Linked DNA regions of Actinomadura rubteroloni. The protein of the gene in region 1 interacts with the protein of each later gene in a pairwise test. Links are inferred from orthologs where the notes say so. Each region holds a gene or a part of one and is shown in the gene's direction. Other genes may lie near its edges.

The links.
Region 2: the proteins of BTM25_RS13620 (region 1) and BTM25_RS11245 interact in binary tests that used the Escherichia coli proteins (3 or more experiments, as listed by UniProt). The link is inferred for Actinomadura rubteroloni from one-to-one orthologs.

Annotation. Positions count from the first base shown.
Region 1 is NZ_MTBP01000002.1:468,912-478,527, reverse strand. The notes cover bases 3,148-6,137. They hold BTM25_RS13620 (LytR/AlgR family response regulator transcription factor), read left to right. Parts: upstream 3,148-4,253; coding sequence 4,254-5,021; downstream 5,022-6,137. Other genes in these bases: BTM25_RS13610 (sodium:solute symporter family transporter), read left to right, coding at 5,315-6,137; BTM25_RS13615 (hypothetical protein), read left to right, coding at 5,014-5,304; BTM25_RS13625 (histidine kinase), read left to right, coding at 3,148-4,187. Outside these bases: BTM25_RS13640 (DMT family transporter), read right to left, coding at 1-681; aroF (3-deoxy-7-phosphoheptulonate synthase), read right to left, coding at 897-1,937; BTM25_RS13630 (sulfite oxidase-like oxidoreductase), read left to right, coding at 2,214-2,864; more of BTM25_RS13625, read left to right, coding at 2,925-3,147; more of BTM25_RS13610, read left to right, coding at 6,138-6,955; BTM25_RS13605 (deoxyribonuclease IV), read right to left, coding at 7,331-8,179; pknB (Stk1 family PASTA domain-containing Ser/Thr kinase), read right to left, coding at 8,209-9,616. UniProt on the Escherichia coli protein: Member of the two-component regulatory system BtsS/BtsR, which is part of a nutrient-sensing regulatory network composed of BtsS/BtsR, the low-affinity pyruvate signaling system YpdA/YpdB and their respective target proteins, BtsT and YhjX.
Region 2 is NZ_MTBP01000001.1:2,523,758-2,535,649, forward strand. What follows is about bases 3,822-6,661. They hold BTM25_RS11245 (glutamate-5-semialdehyde dehydrogenase), read left to right. Parts: upstream 3,822-4,534; coding sequence 4,535-5,788; downstream 5,789-6,661. Other genes in these bases: proB (glutamate 5-kinase), read left to right, coding at 3,822-4,500; BTM25_RS11250 (TIGR03767 family metallophosphoesterase), read left to right, coding at 5,846-6,661. Also shown: BTM25_RS11220 (Rne/Rng family ribonuclease), read left to right, coding at 1-1,006; rplU (50S ribosomal protein L21), read left to right, coding at 1,282-1,593; rpmA (50S ribosomal protein L27), read left to right, coding at 1,606-1,860; GTPase ObgE, read left to right, coding at 1,956-3,356; more of proB, read left to right, coding at 3,385-3,821; more of BTM25_RS11250, read left to right, coding at 6,662-7,549; BTM25_RS11255 (M48 family metallopeptidase), read right to left, coding at 7,557-8,597; nadD (nicotinate-nucleotide adenylyltransferase), read left to right, coding at 8,704-9,306; rsfS (ribosome silencing factor), read left to right, coding at 9,468-9,869; BTM25_RS11270 (histidine phosphatase family protein), read left to right, coding at 9,862-10,515; BTM25_RS11280 (hypothetical protein), read left to right, coding at 10,869-11,114; BTM25_RS29150 (hypothetical protein), read left to right, coding at 11,599-11,892. UniProt on the Escherichia coli protein: Catalyzes the NADPH-dependent reduction of L-glutamate 5-phosphate into L-glutamate 5-semialdehyde and phosphate. The product spontaneously undergoes cyclization to form 1-pyrroline-5-carboxylate.

The DNA of each region.
Region 1 (9,616 bases):
GATCAGCGACAGGTACGCGGTGATCGCCAGGCCCGTCCCCGACAACAGCCACGCCGGGCGCTGCACGGCGAGCGCGGGCAGCAGGACGAGCGCCGCGCCGCCGAACAGCACGCCGGTCACCGACCGGCCGTCGGCGCCCGCCCCGACCAGGCGGCTGATGATCGTCGTGTAGCCGGCGTAGACGAGCCCGCACAGCAGCGCGAGCGCGACTCCGCCCGGCTCGGCGCCCGCCCCGGCGCCCGCGCCGACGAGCAGCGCGCAGCCCGCGACGGCGCCCGCCGTGGACGCGTACCAGCGGCCCGTCAGCCCGTGCCGCTGGAACAGGCCCGCGAACGCGGGGGCGCTGCCGACCGCGACGACGGTCGCGACGGCGACGCCGGTCCGTCCGACGGCGGTGTAGTAGGCGGTCTGGTACCCGGCGGTGCACAGGACGCCGAGGACGAGCGTCGCCCGGGTCCGCCCGCCCCGGCGCAGCAGGGCGCCGAGCGCGGCGCGGCGCGAGCCGGTGGCGGCGACGGCGAGCAGCACCAGCCCGCCGAGCGCGACCCGCAGGGACGACACCGCGACCGGCGAGGTGGCGGCGGGCGCGAGCGTGGACACCGGCCCGGCCGTGCCCCACAGGCAGGCGGCGAGCAGGATTTCGGCGGTGCCTCGGGGCAGCGCGGACGTGCTTTGGGACATGTGGAGACCTGACTCCTGGACTCGAATCGGAAGGGTGATCCGTGTCCGGGGCGGGTCTCAGAGCAGGACTCGAAGGGCCGTCGGCGCGGGACCGCGCGAGGCCGAGGGGACCGCACCCCGGATCAGGAGTCCGGCGGTCCGCAGTTCGGAGTCCAGTAGGCCATGCCCCGACGATACCCGCGCCGCGCCGGTGGTCGGCGCGGCGCGGCGGCGCGTCAGGCCGGGACGGCGTCCGGGGCGGTCGTCAGCGTGCGGCCGACGACGGGCGGCAGCGTCCGCACGAGCTTGGCCAGCTCGCGCAGGTCGCCGTTCACGAGGGCCTGCGGGCCGTCGCACAGCGCGGTCTCCGGGTGCGGGTGGACGTCGATGATCACGCCGTCCGCGCCGACCGCGATGGCCGCCCGGGTCAGCGGGAGCACGAGGTCGCGGCTGCCGCCCGAGTGCGACGGGTCCACGATCACCGGCAGGTGCCCGAGCCGCTGCGCGACCGGGACGGCGGAGATGTCGAGGGTGTTGCGGGTGGCCTTCTCGAACGTCCGGATGCCGCGCTCGCACAGGACGATGTCGAGGTTGCCGCGCTGCGCGACGTACTCGGCGGCCATCAGCCACTCCTCGATCGTGCCGTTCATCCCGCGCTTCAGCATGACCGGCTTGCCGGACTCGCCCGCCGCCTGGAGCAGCGCGAAGTTCTGCGCGTTGCGGGTGCCGATCTGGAGCATGTCGGCGTAGGACGCGACGAGTTCGACGTCCGCGGCGTCCACGACCTCGGTCACCACCGGCATCCCGGTCTCGGCGCGGACGTCGGCGAGGATCTTCAGCCCGGCCGCGCCGAGGCCCTGGAACGCGTACGGCGACGTCCGGGGCTTGAACGCGCCGCCGCGCAGCAGCGTCGCGCCCGCCGCCTGCGCCATCTGCGCGGCGGCCAGGGTCTGCTCGGGCGTCTCGACCGCGCACGGGCCGGCGATCAGCGTCATCGTGCCGGGGCCGATCGGGACGCCGCCCACCCGCACGACCGTCCGCTCGGCGTGGTGCTCGCGGCTGACCAGCTTGTACGGCGCGGAGATCCGGACGACGTCGGCGACGCCGCGCTGGCCGCGCAGGTTGAGCGTGCCGAACCGGGTCACGTCACCGACCAGCCCGACGATGGTGCGTTCCACGCCCCGGCTGACGAAGGCGTCCCCGCCCGCCCGCTCGACGAGCGCGACGACGCCCTGGATGTCTGCCTCGGTGGCCCCCGGGGCCATGACGACGACCATGCTGGTTCCTCTTCTCTGCGCACGCCGGTGCGGCGGGCGCGGGGTGGGTGCCGGGGGGCGGTCCCGGAACGACGAGAGCCCCGGGCCGCGTGGCCCGGGGCTCTCGCCTGGTGGTCTGTCAGCGCGACGTCTGGCAGACCAGCCCTCCGGACCGGTCGTACCAAAAGAAATAGCTCACGTCGCGCATGCGGCTCAGCGTAGCCGATCACGAAGGGACCGGGGGACCGGGGGCCGAATATGGCTCAGCTCACCCCGGATGGCAGGATGGCGCGCGACATGGCGCCCTCCGATGAGCCCTCCAGCGACGGACCGAGCGACGGGTCCGGCGGCGAGCCCGAACGGCTTCCGCCCGGCCAGTACGTCCCGCGCGGCTTTCCCGTCCTGCACTACGGCCCGGTGCCGAAGTTCCGGCCGGACGTCTGGGACCTGCGGGTCTTCGGCGCCACCGCGACCGGCGGGCAGTACGCCTGGACGTGGGAGCAGTTCGACGCCCTGCCGCGCACGACCGTCGTCGCCGACTTCCACTGCGTCACCAAGTTCACGATCCCCGACAACCGCTGGGACGGGATCCCGGGCACCGCGCTCGCCGAGATGGCGCCCCCGCACCCGGACGTCACGCACGTCATGGTGTGGGCGGAGTACGGCTACAGCGCCAACGTCCGCATGAGCGACTTCCTCGACGCGGGCACGCTGCTCGCCACCCACCGCGACGGGGAGCGGCTGACCGCCGACCACGGCTTCCCGGTCCGGCTCGTCGTGCCGCGCCTGTACGCGTGGAAGAGCGTCAAGTGGGTGCGCGCCGTCGAGTACATGATCGGGGACCGGCGCGGCTTCTGGGAGGAGCGCGGGTACCACAACGTCGGCGACCCGTGGGCTGAGCAGCGCTACTCCTACCAGGAGGATCCGGGCGACTCTCCGCCGCCCTGAGCCCGGTGCGCGGCGAGATCGCCTGCGAAGCCGGGTCCGGTGGGGTTACGGTCGGTCCTCATGGTCGCACCGTCCGTCCTCGACTTCGCCGGGTACGGCGCCGCGCTGCTCGGCGGCGGCGCGCTCGGCCGGTGCGCGCTGCGCCGGACCGCCCGCAGGCCCCCCGTCCCGGCGCCCGACGACGCCACCGCCGCCGCGCTGCACACGCTGCTGCGCGCCGCGCCGCCGCTGCGCGCCGGGCTGACCCGGGCGTCGGCGCGGCGGGCCGCCCGGCCGCTGCGGCACCTGCTCGGCGCAGAAGCCGTCGCGATCGTCGGCGCGCGGCCCGACGGCGACGCCGAGCCCGACGACGGCGACGGCGGCGGCCCGGACGGCGGACGGCTGCTGGTCTGGGACGGCACGGGCGCCCACCTGCACGCGGGCGAGGCCTTGGCGGACGCGCTGCCGGTGCTCGGGTCGGGCCGGCCGCGCGTCCTGCCGCCCGAGGCGCTGGACTGCGACGTCCCGCTCTGCCGGATCCGCGTCGGCGTCATCGCCCCGATCGCGGTGGACGGCCGGGTCGCGGGCGCGCTCGCCGTCTACGGCCGGACGGCGGCGCCCGGCCGGGTGCGGGCCGTCGGCGAGGTCGCGCGCTGGCTCGGCAACCAGCTCGAACTCGCCGACCTCGACCTCGCGCGGACGCGCGCCGCCGAGGCCGAGATGCGGGCGCTGCGGGCGCAGATCTCGCCGCACTTCGTCTACAACTCGCTGACGACGATCGCCTCGTTCGTCCGGACCGATCCCGAGCGGGCGCGCGAGCTGCTGGTGGACTTCGCCGACTTCGCCCGCTACTCGTTCCGCAACCCGCGCGACTTCACGACGCTGGCCGACGAACTGCGCTCCATCGACCGGTACCTGCTGCTGGAGCGGGCGCGGTTCGGGGAGCGGCTGCACTTCACGGTCGAGGTCGCGCCGGAGGTGCTGCCGGTGGAGGTGCCGTTCCTGTCGCTGCAACCGCTGGTGGAGAACGCGATCCGGCACGGGATGCACGGGGCGTCCGGGGCCGTCCACATCGAGATCGTCGCCCGCGACGCCGGGTCGGAGGCCGCGATCACGGTCGAGGACGACGGCGTCGGCATGGAGCCGGGACGGCTTCGCGAGATCCTCGCCGGCGGGACGCGCGAGCGCGGCGGCGGGGGCGGCATCGGCCTCGCGAACGTGGACGAGCGGCTCCGCCAGGTCTACGGCGACGAGTACGGTCTCGTCGTCGAGACGGCCCGGGGCGCGGGCACGCGGGTGCGGCTGCGCGTGCCGAAGTTCCGCCCGGCGATCTTTCCCGGCTGAGGCGATCCGACCGCTTACGTGGTGGAACCGATTGCGAACGGAACGTGATCGGTGCAATCTCTTCCCATGCTGCGCGTCCTGGCCGTCGACGACGAGGTCCCCGCTCTGGAGGAGCTGACGTACCTGCTCCGCGACGACCCGCGCGTCGGCGACGTCACCGGGGCGAGCGAGGCGGCGGCGGCGCTGCGCGGGCTCAGCCGGATGCTCGCGGCGGGGGAGCGGCTGGACGCGGTGTTCCTCGACGTCCGGATGCCGGGCCTGGACGGGCTGGACTTCAGCCGCCTGCTCACCGGGTTCGCCGACCCGCCGAAGGTCGTGTTCGTGACCGCGCACGACGACTTCGCCGTCACCGCCTACGAACTCGGCGCGGTGGACTACCTGCTCAAGCCCGTCCGGCCGGAGCGGCTGGCCGAGGCGGTGCGGCGGGTCGCCGACGCGGTCGGCGCCGCGGACGGGCCGCCGGGCGAGGACGACGACGAGCTGATCCCGGTCGACCTCGGCGGCCGGACGCGCCTGGTGCCCCGCAAGACCGTCACGCACGTCGTCGCGCACGGCGACTACGTGCGCCTTCACACCGCCGGGGCGCACTACCTCGTGCGGATGCCGCTGGCGTCGCTGGAGCGCCGCTGGGAGGAGGCCGGGTTCGTGCGCATCCACCGCAGCACGCTGGTGTCGTCCGCGCACATCACCGAGCTGCGGTTCGACGGCGGCCGGGCGCTCGTGCAGGTCGGGGACGAACTGCTGCCGGTCAGCCGCCGCCACACCCGCCAGGTCCGCGACCTGCTCGTGCGCGGGTTCCGCACCGCCGAGCCCGCCGGTGATCTGGATGGCTGAGCGGCGGACGGCGGTCCGGGCGCGTCCGGCGGCGCGGCCGGACGCGGCGGCGCTGGCCCGGCCGCTGATCCGCGCGCAGCTCCGGTCCGCGCTCGGCACGGCCGCGCTGGTGGTCGCGGTGCTGGCGGCGCTGCCGGTCGTCCGGACGCTCGGGAGCGGGGCCGTCCCGGCGTGGGCGCCGCTCGCGCTCGGCGCGCAGCCGGTGTGGATCCTCGCGGCGGCGCGGCAGCTCCGGCGGGCCGAGCGGATCGAGCGCGCGTTCCCGCGTCCGCCGCGCCGGTGACGGGCCGCGCGTGATCGCGGTCGCCGCGTTCGCGGTGCCGGTCGCGGTGCTCGCCCTGGCGGTGCTGCTCGGCGGCCCGCGCCCGACCGCCGACGTGCGGCTGGCGGCCCGGCCCGTCCGGCCGCTGTGGAACGCGGCGGCGATCAGCGGGGAGTACGTGTCGGCGGCGGCGTTCCTCGGGACGGCCGGGCTCGTCCTCGCGCACGGCCCCGACCTGCTGTGGCTTCCCGCGGGGGCCACCGCCGGGTACGTGCTGCTGCTGACGTTCGTCGCCGGCCCGCTGCGCCGGTCCGGGGCGTTCACGCTGGCCGACTTCGCCGAGTGGCGGTTCGGGTCGCCCGCCGTGCGGCGGCTCGTGTCGGCGTGCGTGTGCTGCGTCGGGTGGTTCTACCTGCTGCCGCAGTTCCAGGGCGCCGGGCTGACGCTGCGGGTGCTGACCGGCGCGCCGGAGTGGACGGGCTGGGCGCTCGTGGCGGCGACGTCGCTGGGGCTCGCCCTGACGCGGACGGTGCGGGGGGCCACGTCCGTCCAGGCCGTCCAGTTCTGGGTGAAGTTCGGCGCGGTCGCGCTGCCGGTCGCCGCGTTCGCCGCGCTCGGGCCGCGCCTGGCCGCCGACGGACGGCCCGCCGCGCCGCGTTTCGAGCACGCGACGTCCGTGCACGTCAGGACGGGCGCGCGGGTGCTCGTCCCGGCCGACGTCCGGGTCGTCGCGACCGGAACCGTGGACGGCGTGCGCCGCCGGGACGGCCGGATCGTCCTGCGCGCGGGCGCCCACACCGTCGCCGACGGGACGCGGCTGGACTTCCCGGCGGGCGCCCCGGTGCCGCGTCCGGCGGGCCGGGCCCGGTGCGCGCCGCACCCGCTCTACACGGCGTACTCGGCGCTGCTCGGCGTCCTGCTCGGCACCGTCGGCCTGCCGCACATCCTCATGCGCTTCTACACCGACGCCGGGGGCCGCGCCGCCCGCCGCACGGCCGCGCTCGTGCCCGGCCTGCTCGCGCTGTTCTCCCTGTTCCCCGCCCTGTACGGGGTGCTCGGCCGCGTCTACACGCCTGAACTCCTGCTGTCGGGCGACACCGACGCGGTGATCCTCACGCTGCCCGCCCGGGTCGCGCCGGGCGCGGCGGGCGCGGTGCTGACCGGCTGCGTCGCGGCGGGGGCGTTCGCGGCGTTCCTGTCGACGTCGTGCGGCCTCGTCGCGGCCGTCGCCGGGACGGCCCGCGCCGCCCGCCGGACGCTCGTGTTCCGCGGCGGGGCCGTCGCCGCGCTCGCCGTGCCGCTCGCCGTCACGGCGCGCGGCGCCCCGCACGGCACCGCGAGCCTGGTCACGGTCGCGCTGACGGTGTCGGCGTGCTCGCTGTGCCCGCTGCTCGTCCTCGGCATCTGGTGGCGGGGCCTCACGTCCGCCGGGGCGTGCGCGGGCCTGGCCGTCGGGGGCGGGTCGGCGGTGGCGGCGGGGACGGTCGCGCTGGCGGGCGTCCCGCTGCCGGGGCCGCTCGGCGCGGTGGTGGAGCAGCCCGCGCTGGTGCTGGTGCCGCTGGCCGCCGGGGTCATGGTCGTCGTGTCGCTGCTGGATCGGCGGGCCGTCCCGGCGCGTGCCGACCATGCGCTGGCACGGCTGCATCTGCCCGACGACATCGTCGTGCGCTGAACGGTCCGTTCGGGTGACCGTTCGTCGCGTGAAACCGACCGCTCGTCGTGTGGCTACGGAACGTATGGCGATGACTACCCACCGTTTACCGAGCCTTGTGGTGCAAGGGTCCCGATCGGTATCCGTCTCCCTCTAGTGTTCTCAGTGGCGGCAGTCGCCACGGGAGGTCACTCCGGTGCAGCGGCGCCCCACACAGGACAACACTGGAGATCCGCGCCGTGAGCGATCACGCCGGGTCAGTCGCCGCATTCCGTACCGGGGGGGTGGGATGCGGTGACCTCGCGGCCCAGGCCGCCGCTGAACAGTCGGGGGGTTGTTCAGCGGCGCCTGGGCCTTCTTCTTGCGCCCGGCCGCGCCGCGTCGGGCCGCCCCGGGTCAGGCGTCGCGCAGGCGCTTGAGGACGTCGATGTCGGCGCGGTGCGGCTCGGCCCCGCGGCCCGGCGTCTCGATGACGAACGGCACGCCCGCGGCCTCCGGGTGCCGCAGCAGCTCGCCGAACGGCTCCGCGCCGATCTGACCGGCGCCGATGTTCTCGTGCCGGTCCTTGGCCGAACCGCAGGCGTCCTTGGAGTCGTTGGCGTGGACGAGCTTGAGCCGTCCCGTCCCGACCGTCGCGACGAGCGCGTCCAGGGTCGCCGCGACGCCGCCCGGCGCGGCCAGGTCGTGGCCCGCCGCGAAGGCGTGGCAGGTGTCCAGGCACACGCCGAGCCTCGGATGCCGGTCCAGCCGCTCGAAGAACGGGCCGAGGTCCTCGACACGGGCGCACAGCATCGCGCCCTGCCCGGCCATCGGCTCCAGCAGCAGGTCCGGGCCGTCGCCCGGGATCTCGTCCAGCAGCGGCAGCACGTGCGCGCGGACCTGGTCCATCGCGGCCTCGTAGCTCTGGCTGACCGCCGAGCCGGTGTGGACGACGACGCCGCGCGCCCCGATCGCCCGGCCCCGCTCCAGCGAGTGCCGGACGGTCGCGATGGACTTGGCGAGCGTCTCGGCGCTCGGCGACCCGAAGTTCACCAGATAGGGCGCGTGGACGAAGACCGGCAGGCCCTCCTCCCGCAGCCGGGCGTCCTCGGCGGGCTTCCCGGCCGGCAGCGCCCACCCGCGCGGGTTCGCCACGAACACCTGGACGGCCTCCGCGCCGATCTCGGCGGCGTACTTCAGCCCGCCGGACGCGAGCCCGCCCGCCACCGGAACATGCCCCCCGATGGGGCTGAAAGGAGAGGTCATAGCGTCGGCGAGCTTAGCCGCTCACCTGGTCAGCCGTAGACGGTGATCACACCGCCGCGCGCGGCCCGGGAGTCGGGGATCGGCGTCTGGCCGATGACGCGGTCGCCGACGCGGGTGCCGATGCGCATCCGGAAGCCGGAGCTCTCGATGGCGCGGCGGGCGTCGTCGAACGACTTGCCGATCACCGACGGGACGGGGACCTTGTTGCCCTCGTCCCCCTTCCCGTCGTTGCAGAACCAGTTGCCGATCAGGCAGTCGCGCGGCGTCACGTACAGGGTGACCCGGTCGCCGCGCGAGACGCCCGAGCCGGGCGCCGGGTCCTGGCCGACGACGGTCCCGCCGGGCTTGCCGTCCTGCTTGCGGTCCTGCGTCTTCACGTCCAGGCCCATCGCCGTCAGCGCGTTCTTCGCGTCGCCGGTGGACCAGCCGGTGAGGTCGGGCACGGTCATCCCGCTGCTCATGACGAGCGCGACCGGCTGGTCGGTGGAGACCTTCGTCCCGGCGGTCGGCCTGGTGCGGATCGCGCGGCCCTTCGCGATCGTCTCCGACGGCAATGAGCTGACCCCGCCGACGCGGAAGCCCTTGCTCTCCAGCAGGTCGCGGGCGTCGGACTCGGTGCGGCCCTTGACGTCGGGGACCTCGCGCGGCACGTGGCCCTTGGAGACGTGCAGGGTGATCGTCATGCCCTGGGACACGCGGGCGCCGGGCGCGGGGTCGGTCGCGGCGACCTCGCCCCTGTCCACGCGGTCGCTGTAGACGGTGTCGCCCTGCCGCACCGCGAGGCCGTGGCCGCGCAGCTCCTTGGTCGCGGCGGCCGGCTTCATCCCGATGATCTCTTCGGGGACGTGGTCGTACTGCCCCGAGAACTGGTACCAGACGGCCCAGCCGAGCACGATCGCGGCGACGGCGGCCACCGCGACGATCGCCCAGCGGCGGCCGGACCCGCCGAACGCCCCGCCGCGCGGCGGGGGGCCGGCCGGGGCGCCGTCGGCCGGGTCCAGGACGGCGGTGCGCCCGTCGCCAGGAGGCGGCGCGGGAGTCTGCAGGACGGCCGTCGCGCCGGGCTCGGACGCCGCCAGCCGCGCGTCGAAGTCGGGCGCGAGCCCGCCGTGGACCTCGGCGACGGTCGCGAGGAAGGCGTTGGCGTCCTGCGGGCGGTCGGCGGCGTCGCGGGCGGTGGCGCGGGCGACGAGCGCGTCGACCGGCGCGGGCAGCCCGGGGACGAGCTCCGACGGCGCCGGGACGGTCCCGTTCGCGTGCTGGTAGGCGACCGCGAGCGGCGTGTCGCCCTCGTAGGGGAGCCGCCCGGTGAGCAGCTCGAACAGCAGGACGCCCGCCGCGTACACGTCGCTGCGGACGTCGGCGTGCCCGGTCAGGACCTGCTCGGGCGCGAGGTACCCGACCGTCCCGATGATCAGCCCGGTGCGGGTCATCCGG
Region 2 (11,892 bases), on another replicon or contig:
CAAGCAGCAGAAGACGGCGTCGGCGCCGTCGCTGCTGCACGGCGAGCCGGACCTGACCGTCCGCGTCATCCGCGACATCTTCAACGAGGACTTCGCCAAGCTGGTCGTCGCGGGCGACGGCGCGTGGGACACCGTGTCGGAGTACGTCCACTACGTCGCGCCGCACCTGCAGGACCGGGTGGAGCGCTGGGAGGGCGGCCGGGACGCGTTCGCCGCCTACCGCGTGGACGAGCAGATCGCCAAGGCGCTGGAGCGCAAGGTGTGGCTGCCGAGCGGCGGTTCGCTGGTCATCGACCGCACCGAGGCGATGACGGTCATCGACGTCAACACCGGCAAGTTCACCGGCCAGGGCGGGAACCTGGAGGAGACGGTCACCCGCAACAACCTGGAGGCGGCCGAGGAGATCGTCCGCCAGCTCCGGCTGCGCGACATCGGCGGCATCATCGTGGTCGACTTCATCGACATGGTGCTGGAGAGCAACCGGGACCTCGTCCTGCGGCGGCTCGTGGAGTGCCTGTCGCGGGACCGCACCAAGCACCAGGTCGCGGAGGTGACGTCGCTCGGCCTCGTCCAGATGACGCGCAAGCGGGTCGGGCAGGGGCTGCTGGAGGCGTTCTCGGAGACCTGCGAGTGCTGCAACGGCCGCGGGATCCACCTCCAGCCCACGCCGGTGGAGTCCAAGGACGCCAAGGCGCAGGGCAACAGTGGCACCAAGGAGCCCGGCGGGCGGCGCCGCAAGCGCAAGGGCGACGTGGAGAAGGCGGTCGAGGACAAGCTCGCCCGCCAGGACGCGGCGCGGGCCGCCGACGATGACGACGACGACACCGACGAGTCCGACCCGCAGGCCGTGGTGGAGGCCGCCGAGGCCGCCGCCGAGTCGGCCACGGCGGCGCCGGGCGCGCTGACCGCCGACGAGCCGGTGGAGACCGAGGAGTCCGAGCCCGCCGCGACGGCGGGCCGCCGCCGGCGCACCCGCCGGACGAAGAAGGACGAGCCCGCCGAGTAGCGGCCGGTCGGGGACCCGGACGCGGTTCGCGTTCGGGTCCCGCGATCCGGTATTCTCAAATGTCGGCGCGCCGTCGGCGCGCCTGCGACCGCCCGGAATCTCCGGGCGCGTCCCCGCCGCCGCCGCGGCGGGCCCTGTTCAGAGCGCCGGTGGATTCCTCCGCCGGTGTGCCGCCCTCGGCGCGATCCGGGGGTAGGCCCTCGTCCGAGGGCTGGTTTCGACCACGCGTGGGACCGGTTGAGCCCGGAAGCGCGCGCAGACGAGAGGTTTCCGCGGTGTACGCGATTGTCCGCGCAGGCGGCAGGCAGGAGAAGGTCGCCGAGGGCGACGTTCTCACCGTCGACAAGCTGACCGGCGAGCCGGGTGACTCGCTGACCCTTCCGGCGCTGCTGGTCGTCGACGGCGACAACGTCGTCAGCAAGGCCGCCGACCTGGCCGGGTACCAGGTGACCGCCGAGATCGTCGGCGCCGTCAAGGGCCCGAAGATCAACATCATGCACTACCGGAACAAGACCGGGTACAAGCGGCGGATGGGTCACCGCCAGCCGTACACCGAGATCAAGATCACCGGTATCTCCGGGAAGTAAGGGAGCGGGGCAATGGCACACAAGAAGGGCGCATCGTCCAGCCGGAACGGTCGTGACTCCAACGCCCAGCGGCTCGGTGTCAAGCGCTTCGGCGGCCAGGTGGTCAACGCCGGCGAGATCATCGTCCGCCAGCGCGGCACCCACTTCCACCCGGGACCGGGCGTGGGCCGTGGCGGCGACGACACATTGTTCGCGCTGGTCGAGGGCGCGGTGAAGTTCGGGCGCTACCGTGGCCGTAACGCCGTGAGCATCGTCCCGGCGGAATAGGTCCGCGGGCCGAGAAGGCTTTTTCGAGGGGCGGACCGTACGGTCCGCCCCTCGCTCTGTCTGACGGCGGAGCGAAACGATGCCGAGGAGGGGCCGTGGCAGCGGGTGCCGGGTCGGGCGCGCAGTTCGTGGACCGCGTGGTCCTGCACATCGTGGCGGGGAACGGCGGCAACGGCTGCGCGTCCGTCCACCGGGAGAAGTTCAAGCCGCTCGGCGGCCCCGACGGCGCCAACGGCGGCCGGGGCGGGGACGTGATCCTGGAGGTGGACACCGGCGCCGCGAGCCTGCTGGAGTACCACCGCCGTCCGCACCGCCGCGCCCCGAACGGCCGGCAGGGGCAGGGCGGGCACCGCACCGGCGCCGACGGCGGCGACGTGGTGCTCACCGTCCCGGACGGCACGGTCGTCAAGTCCTCGGACGGCGAGGTCCTCGCCGACCTGGTGGGCGAGGGGACGCGGTTCGTCGTCGCCGAGGGCGGCCGGGGCGGGCTCGGGAACGCGGCGCTGGCGTCGGCCAAGCGCAAGGCGCCCGGGTTCGCGCTGCTCGGCGAGCCCGGCGACGAGCGCGACATCGTGCTGGAGCTGAAGAGCGTCGCGGACGTGGCGCTGGTCGGCTTCCCGAGCGCGGGCAAGTCCTCGCTGATCGCGGCGCTGTCGGCGGCCAAGCCGAAGATCGCCGACTATCCGTTCACGACGCTCGTCCCGAACCTCGGGGTGGTGAGCGCGGGTGACACGACGTTCACGGTCGCCGACGTGCCGGGCCTCATCGAGGGCGCGAGCGAGGGGCGCGGGCTGGGCCTGGAATTCCTGCGGCACATCGAGCGGTCGTCCACGCTCGTCCACGTGCTGGACTGCGCGACCCCCGAGCCGGGCCGCGACCCGGTCGCCGACTTCGACGTCATCGAGCAGGAGCTGCGCGCCTACGACCGGGTGCTCGGCGACCGTCCGCTGTCGGACCGGCCCCGGCTGGTCGTGCTGAACAAGGTGGACGTCCCGGACGCCCGGGAGATCGCGGCGATGGTCCGTCCCGAGTTCGAGAAGCGCGGCCTGACGGTGTTCGAGGTGTCGGCGGCGAGCCACGAGGGCCTGCGCGAGCTGACGTTCGCGATGGCCGAGATGGTCGGGGAGTACCGGGCGTCGCTGCCGCCCGCCGAGCCGACGCGGATCGTCCTGCGGCCGACGCCCGTGCAGGGCAAGACGGACTTCGCGGTCAGGGAGACGGGGGAGAACACCTACCTCATCACCGGCGACAAGCCCGTCCGGTGGCTGCGGCAGACCGACTTCACCAACGACGAGGCCGTGGGCTACCTCGCCGACCGGCTGGCCCGGCTCGGGGTCGAGGAGGCGCTGCGGGACGCGGGCGCGGAGGCGGGCGCGACCGTCCTCATCGGCACCCCGGACGACGCGGTCGTCTTCGACTGGGAGCCCGAGATCGCCGCGGGCGACGGCGTGGCCGGCCCGCGCGGCACGGACCGGAGACTGGACGGACGTCGCTGACCGCCCCCGAACCCCCGAGGTAACGACCGTGAGCAGTCGTCGTGCAGAGATCGAGAAGGCGCGCCGCCTCGTCGTGAAGGCGGGGTCGTCGTCGCTGACGACCACCGCCGGGACGATCGACGTGGCGCGCATCGACGCGCTGGTGGACGTCCTCGCGGCGCGCCGCACGGCGGGCACCGAGATCGTGTTCGTGTCGTCGGGGGCGATCGCTGCGGGCCTCGGGCCGCTCGGGCTGGCGCGCAGGCCGCGCGACCTCGCGACCCAGCAGGCGGCGGCGAGCGTCGGGCAGGGCCTGCTGTTCGCGCAGTACACGGCGGCGTTCGCGCGGCACGGGCTGACGGTCGGGCAGGTGCTCCTGACCGCCGACGACATGATGCGCCGCTCGCACCACCGCAACGCGCAGCGGACGCTCGCGCAGCTCCTCGCGCTCGGGATCGTCCCGATCGTCAACGAGAACGACACGGTCGCGACCGACGAGATCCGGTTCGGCGACAACGACCGCCTCGCCGCGCTGGTCGCGCACCTGACCCGCGCCGACGCGATCGTGCTGCTGTCGGACGTGGACGCGCTCTACACCGGCGACCCCCGCAAGCCCGGGTCGCGGCGGATCGGCGAGGTGCGCGGCCCGTCGGACCTGGACGGCGTCGAACTCGGCGCGTCCGGCCGCGTCGGCACCGGCGGGATGATCACGAAGGTCGAGGCGGCGCGGATCGCGGGCGTCCCGGTCGTGCTGACGGACGCGGCGTCGGCCGCGCGGGCGCTCGCGGGCGACCCGATCGGCACCTACTTCCATCCCGAGTCGCCGCACCTGATGTCGGGCCGCCACCTGTGGCTCGCGCACGCGACGACCGGGCACGGGCGGGTGCTGCTGGACGCGGGCGCGGTGGACGCGGTCGTCCGCCGCCGCAAGTCGCTGCTGCCCGCCGGGGTCACCGGCGTCCAGGGCGACTTCGCCGCGGGCGACCCGGTGGACCTGTGCGACAACGCCGGCCGGGTCGTGGCGCGCGGCCTGGTGAACTACGACGCGGGGGAGATCCCGGACCTCATGGGACGTTCCACCCGCTGGCTGTCCCGGGAGCTGGGCCCCGAGTACGAACGCGAGATCATCCACCGCGACCGCATGGTGGTCCTCGCCGACGGCTGACCCCTTATCCGAGATCGACCGTGAAGGAGCCGGTATGACGGACCGCGAGGACTTCGAGCGCGCCGGGCGGCGGGCGAAGGACGCGGCGGCGGAGCTGGCGCCGCTGACCCGCGCGGTGAAGGACGCCGCGCTGCACGCCGTCGCCGACGCGCTGGAGGCCGCGACCGCCGAGATCGTCAAGGCCAACGCCGAGGACGTCACGCGGGCGCGCGCGGCGGGCACCGCCGAGGCGATGATCGACCGGCTGAGCCTCACGCCGGAGCGGATCGCGGCGATCGCCGAGGCCGTGCGGTCGGTCGCGGCGTTGCCCGACCCGGTCGGCGAGACGGTCCGGGGGAGCGTCCTGCCGAACGGGCTGGACCTGCGGCAGGTCCGGGTGCCGCTCGGCGTCGTCGGGATCATCTACGAGGGCCGTCCGAACGTCACGGTGGACGCCGCCGCGCTCTGCCTGAAGAGCGGGAACGCGGCGCTGCTGCGCGGCTCGTCGTCGGCCCACACGTCCAACTCGGTGCTGGTCGACGTCATGCGGCGGGCGCTGGCGGGGACGCCCGTCCCGGCGGACGCGGTCCAGCTCGTCCCCGGCACGAGCCGCGAGTCGGTCAAGCACCTCATGCGGGCGCGCGGCCTGGTGGACGTGCTGATCCCGCGCGGCGGCGCGTCGCTGATCAACTCGGTGGTGGAGGAGTCGACGGTCCCGGTGATCGAGACCGGCGTCGGGAACTGCTCGGTGTACGTGGACGCCGCCGCCGACGTGGCGATGGCCGTGGAGATCCTGCTGAACGCCAAGACGCAGCGTCCGTCGGTGTGCAACGCGGCCGAGACGCTGCTCGTCCACGCCGACGTCGCGGACGCGTTCCTGCCCGCGGCGCTCGCGGCGCTGGCGGAGAAGGGCGTGACCGTCCACGGCGACGAGCGCGTGCGCGCGTACGGGGACGCGGTCGTCCCGGCCACCGAGGACGACTGGGACACCGAGTACCTCTCGCTGGACATCGCGGCCCGCGTCGTGGACTCGCTGGACGACGCCGTCGCGCACATCCGCCGGCACGGCTCGGGCCACACCGAGGCGATCGTGACGGCGTCGCAGCCCGCCGCCCGGCGCTTCACCGCGCGGGTGGACGCGGCGGCCGTCATGGTCAACGCCTCGACCCGGTTCACCGACGGCGAGGAATTCGGGTTCGGCGCGGAGATCGGCATCTCGACGCAGAAGCTGCACGCGCGGGGGCCGATGGGGCTGCCGGAGCTGACGTCCACCAAGTACGTCGTGACGGGGGACGGGCAGGTCCGGTAGCCGTCCTGTGACAAATCGGGTCTTGCTGTAACACTTCGGGTGTGGTCTGATCCGGGGGTGCGCCCTGCGATCAGCCGCCGCCGCGTCCTGCTCGGCGCGGGGCTGGCGTCCTCCGGACTCGTCCTGCCCGCCCGTCCCGCGTCCGCCGCGCTGCGCGGCCCGGCGGCCGGGACGACCCTCGACCGCACGCTGCTGCTCGGCTCCGGCCGGTTCCGGCGGATCGTCGCCGGTCCCGGCGAGCCGCATCTGCTCCGCCGGGACCTCGGCGGCGCCGCCGCCCGCGACCGCGCCGCCCGCCGCGCCGGGCTGGTGGCGTTCGGGCAGCTCACCGACGTCCACGTCATCGACGCGCAGTCCCCGGCGCGGGTGGAGTTCGCCGACCGGTTCAAGGACCTGCTGTCCGTCCTGCCGGTCGAGGGCGCGTGGCGGCCCCAGGAGACGCTGACGACGCACGTCGCCGAGGCGATGGTCCGGGCGCTGAACCGGGTCGGGCGCGGCCCGGCGACCGGGCTGCCGCTCGCGTTCACGATCAACACCGGGGACGCGGCCGACAACGTCCAGTACAACGAGCTGCGCTGGATCATCGACCTGCTCGACGGCCGGACGATCCGCCCCGACTCCGGCGACCCCACCCGGTACGAGGGCGTGATGGACCGCGTCGTGTACGACGACCGGTTCTGGCACCCGGACGGCCCGCCGCCGGGCGGCCGCGCGGACGTCGCGCTCGCCTCCCACGGGTTTCCGCGCGTGCCCGGCCTGCTGGACGCGGCGCGCCGCCCGTTCCGCGCGACCGGGCTCGACTCGCCGTGGCTCGCGGTGTTCGGCAACCATGACGGGCTCGTCCAGGGCAACCTGCCGCCGAACCCGCTGGTCAGCGGGCTCGCGACCGGCGGGTTCAAGATCAACGCCCCGGCCGGCGGGGAGCAGGCGGCCCGGCTCGCCCGCGCGCTGACCGGCGCGGACCCTGGGGCGCTGCCGTCGCTCGGCGGGCTGCTGCGCCCGGTCACGCCGGACGCCCGGCGGCGGCTGCTGACGCGGGCCGAGGTCGTGCGGGAGCACTTCACGACATCCGGCGGGCCGCGCGGGCACGGGTTCACCGCCGCCAACCTCCGCGACGGGACGGCCCACTACGCCTTCGACCGGGGGATCGTGCGGGGGCTCGTCCTCGACACCGTCAACCCGAACGGCTACTCCGAGGGCTCGCTGGACGCCGCGCAGTTCGCCTGGCTCGAAGCCCAGCTCACGGCGGGCAGCTCCCGGTACCTGGACGGGTCGGGCAAGCGGGTCGGGCATCGCGTCAAGGACAGGCTGTTCGTCCTGTTCAGCCACCACACCATCGCCACGCTGGACAACCCGCTCGGCGGCGGCCGGATCCTCGGCGACCAGGTGAAGGCGCTGCTGCTGCGGTTCCCGAACGTCGTCCTGTGGGTGAACGGCCACACCCACCGCAACGAGGTGCTCGCGCACCGGCGGCCCGGCGGCGGCGGGTTCTGGGAGGTCAACACGGCCTCGCACGTCGACTTCCCGCAGCAGAGCCGGATCGTGGAGATCGCCGACAACCGCGACGGGACGCTGTCGATCTTCGCGACCGTCCTGGATTCGGCCGCGCCCGACCTGTTCGGCGGACGCACCGGCGACCCGCTCCACCTGGCGTCCCTGTCCCGGCAGGTCGCGGGCAACGACTGGCAGGACGAGCCCGCCGCGCGCCGGGGTGCGGCCGAGGACCGGAACGTGGAACTGCTCGTCCCGGCCCCCTTCTAACCGCCCGTCAGTTCTGCGCGGACGTGTCCCCGCCGCGCCGCGCCAGCTTGTCGAACAGGCCGCCCGCCGCGCCGGCCGCCGCGTCCGCGACGTCCTTCACCTTCCCGACGAACGGGTCGGCGCTGCGCTCCCACGAGTCCTTGTACGACCGCGCCGCGTTCTTCACCTCGTCGGTGACCTTGGCGTTCGCGTCGTCCGCGCGGCGCGGGTAGTCGCCCGCGAGGATCCGCAGGTACTCGCCGTCGGACGCCCACCGGTCGATCTCGGCGAGCCGGACGACCGCGAACGGGTGCGACTGGCCGAGCAGGTTCAGGAACTTCAGCATCCCGTCCCGGACGTCGCCCGCCTGGTCGTACTCGCGCGCCTGCTGGAGGAACGCGTCGGTGTTCATGTCCGCCAGCCGCGTCCCGCCCGCCATCTTCATCAGCGCCCGCTTCACCGCCGCCGGGTCCTGGCCGGTCAGCAGGCCCGCGCGGTCGCACGACAGCTCGGACTTGCGGTGCCACTCGCGCAGGCCCATGAGGATCGCCGCGATCCCGAGGTTGCCGAGCGGCAGCCACGCCAGCCGCGACCCGAGCCGCGTCAGGATCATCATCATCGTCTGGTACACCGAGTGGCCGGACAGGATGTGCCCGACCTCGTGCCCGATGACGAACCGCAGCTCCTCGTCGTCGTGCAGGTCCAGCAGGCCCGTCGTGACCACGATGAACGGGTGGTCCGCGCCGATCGCGTAGGCGTTCGCCGCCGGGTTCTGCTCGACGTACACCTCCGGGACCTCGGGCATGTCCAGGATGTACGCGGCGTCCCGCACCATGTCGTACAGGTTGTGGAACTGGTTCTCGCTCGCCCGCACCGAACTGGCGAGGAACGTCAGCCGGATCGCCCGCTCGTTGAACAGCCCCGAGAGCCGCCGCAGGACGACGTCGAAGCCGGTCAGGGAGCGCAGCGCGACCAGGGCCGAGCGGTCCGCAGGGTGTTCGTAGGCGCGGGAGCTGATCCCGGGAAAGCGCGTGCGCGCACGGTCCGGTGTGTTCGTCATGTCCGGCATGCTACGTCCGACGACCGGAACGTCCCGCGAGTTCCCCGGTTCCCGGGAATTGGGTCCCTGCGGGGCGGAAGATCGTCCCGGTTTCGGGACGACTATTCTCGTCGGCATGACGCAAAAGCGGCGGCTGGGGATCATGGGCGGGACGTTCGATCCCATCCACCACGGCCACCTCGTCGCGGCCAGCGAGGTCGCGCACGTGTTCGCGCTGGACGAGGTCGTGTTCGTGCCGACCGGGGTGTCCGCCCACAAGGGCCACACGAACGTCACCCCCGCCGAGGACCGCTACCTCATGGCCGTGATCGCCACCGCGTCCAATCCCCGCTTCTCGGTCAGCCGGATCGACATCGACCGTCCCGGCGCGACCTACACCGTCGACACCCTCCGCGACATGCGCGCCCTCCACGGCCCCGACACCGACCTGTTCTTCATCACCGGCGCGGACGCCCTGGAGAAGATGCTGACCTGGCACGACAGCGAAGAACTGTTCGGGCTCGCCCACTTCGTCGGCGTCACCCGTCCCGGCCACCGGCTCGCCGACCCCGGCCTGCCGTCGGGCCGCGTCAGCCTCATGGAGGTGCCGGCGCTCGCGATCTCGTCCACCGAGTGCCGCGACCGCGTCCAGGACGGCGAACCGATCTGGTACCTCGTTCCGGACGGGATCGTCCAGTACATCAACAAACGCTCCCTCTACCGGCCCGACGGCGGCTGAACAGGAAAGACGGAACGGGGACGCCGGATCCCGCCTACCCTGGAAGGGGCATGACCGGAGCCGGACGGACCATCCGGAACCGGTGGACAAGGGTCATTTCGGGGCCGCCATGAGAGGCTGTCCCGGAACCGACCCCCGACAGGGAGGATCGCGAGCGCATCGTGACCGCATCCGACAGGGCCGCGCAGCTCATCCGTACCGCCGCCGAAGCGGCGGGGGACAAGCTGGCCGACGACATCCTTGCCTACGACGTGAGCGAGCAGCTCGTCATCACCGACGCGTTCCTGCTCTGCTCGGCCGCCAACGACCGCCAGGTCCGCGCCATCGTCGACGAGATCGAGAAGCGCCTGCGCGACGAGACCGGGGCCAAGCCCGTCCGCCGCGAGGGCGAACGCGAGGGCCGCTGGATCCTCCTCGACTACGTGGACGTGATCGTCCACGTCCAGCACCAGGAGGACCGCGTGTACTACGCCCTCGAACGGCTCTGGAAGGACTGCCCGCTCATCGAGCTGCCCGAGGGCGTCAACACCCACCGCGCCCCCGTCGGGAGCGCCGGTGACTGAGACCCGCACCCCCGGCAAGCGCCGCCTCGTCCTGTGGCGCCACGGCCAGACGGCCTGGAACCTGGAGAACCGCTTCCAGGGCAAGACCGACGTCCCCCTCGACGACACCGGCCGCTCCCAGGCCCGCCGCGCCGCCGCCCTCCTCACCGCCCTGCGGCCCACCGCGCTCCTCGCCTCCCCGCTCCAGCGCGCCGCCGACACCGCGCAGGCCCTCGCCGACCTCACCGGCCTGCCCGTCCGGCACGACCGCGACCTCATCGAACGCGACGGCGGCGTCTGGGAAGGCCTCACAGGCGCCGAGATCCGCGAACGCTACCCCGCCGAGCAGGCCGTCTGGCAGCCGCCCGGCGGCGAGACCAGCGCCCAGGTCGCCAAACGCGTCGGCACCGCCCTCGACCGCGCCCTCGACGACCTGCCGCCCGCCGGCGTCCTCGTCGTCGCCTCCCACGGCGCCGCCCTCCGCCTCGGCCTCTGCCACCTCCTCGGCCTCCCCGAAGAGACCTGGGAACGCCTCGGCGGGCTCTCCAACTGCTGCTGGTCCGTCCTGTCCGAACGCCGCGACGGCGGCTTCCGCCTCACCGAGCACAACGCCGGAACGCTGCCCGAACCCGTCCTCGGCGACGACGGCCCCGCCGTCGGCCGCTGACCGTCCGCCCCGCGACAACCGATTCGACCCCCATCGCCACCTCGGCTAAACTGGCCACGCGCTACGGGATGAACGTCCACGTAGCCGCACGGGGCTATGGCGCAGTTGGTAGCGCGCCTCCATGGCATGGAGGAGGTCTGGGGTTCGAATCCCCATAGCTCCACGAGTCGGGCCACCGTGGTCGGCGCTTCGCGCCTTCCCCGGTGGCCCGCAGTGTTTTCCGGGGGGACGACCCCCCGAACCCCCCGATGTGGGGGCTCCGCCCCCACGCCCCCTCATTGGTGAGCCGACTCCGGAACTCCTTCTTCGGCTCGGCTGGGAATAAGGTCGATGCCGGGAAGGTATTTTGATCGGTGACGGAGACCAGTGGTTACATTATTCTCCCTCTGTTCGGCTTGATCGCCATCGGTCTCGGTGCGGCATGGCTGAAGTGGTCCCTTCGCTACATCGGGTGGATGAAAGGTTACGCGGGTCCCGACAGGGACCTGCGGTTGCAGGAATATGAGCCGCTGCGCCGCTCGGGCTACTTTCCCATAGCGGCTGGTATCATTTGTTTCATATCGACTGTCGTTTGGCTTATCAAGGCGTTGGTCAGGTGACGTGGGACAGGATCTTGTCGTTCGGCGATGGCTCGGCGAGGAAGTCCTCGCCACCGGAGTTTATTGATTTTTTGCTGACGTTCGTTCTTTCGCCTGTCATGCTGGCAATCGGCCTGGTCGTCCTGTTCAATGTCAACGGTGTGATAACCCGGTGGGCGCAGTCTCCCGAGGTGCCGGAGAAGTTGCGGCGGCTCCCCCCGTGGCGCGACAGGGATCTCGTACGGCAGCGGAGAATCACGGCTCGTATGGTCGGGTCCATGTTCGTCCTCGCCGGGGTGTTGGGACGATCGGTGTAATCCAGCGATGCATTGGCCTCCTTTTTCACTAGCCGGTCGGATCTGGAATCATTGGCGACCCTGTCGCGGTCCCCGTGGCGCTCGGTCTGATCGGAGCTGGGCTGCGCAGTCTCCAACCGACTCTCACGCAGAACCGGCGTGCGGTGGCGAGGCGGTGTTTCCAAATGCTTAATCATATATATTGTCAAATGACAATCGAAGCTCCTGATGGAGAAAATACCGCCGCAGGGCTTTCGAGCTGGTTCGCCGAAGTCCTATCGGCCTTTGCTCGAAGTGGGGAAGCCGAGGGAGGGGCCGGCGAAGGAGCAGGGCGTACGGCGGCTATTTCGGTCAATGAAGGAAGACTACGCAGGTTTCATCGACTCGAGCACGCTCGTGACGCCGTATTCGATGTGTTGGCCAGCGGTGAAACGGACGTGCTCCTGAGCACATCTGGTGCGGCTGAAGGTGAACGGGACACGCGCTTTGTAACAGTCGAAGTT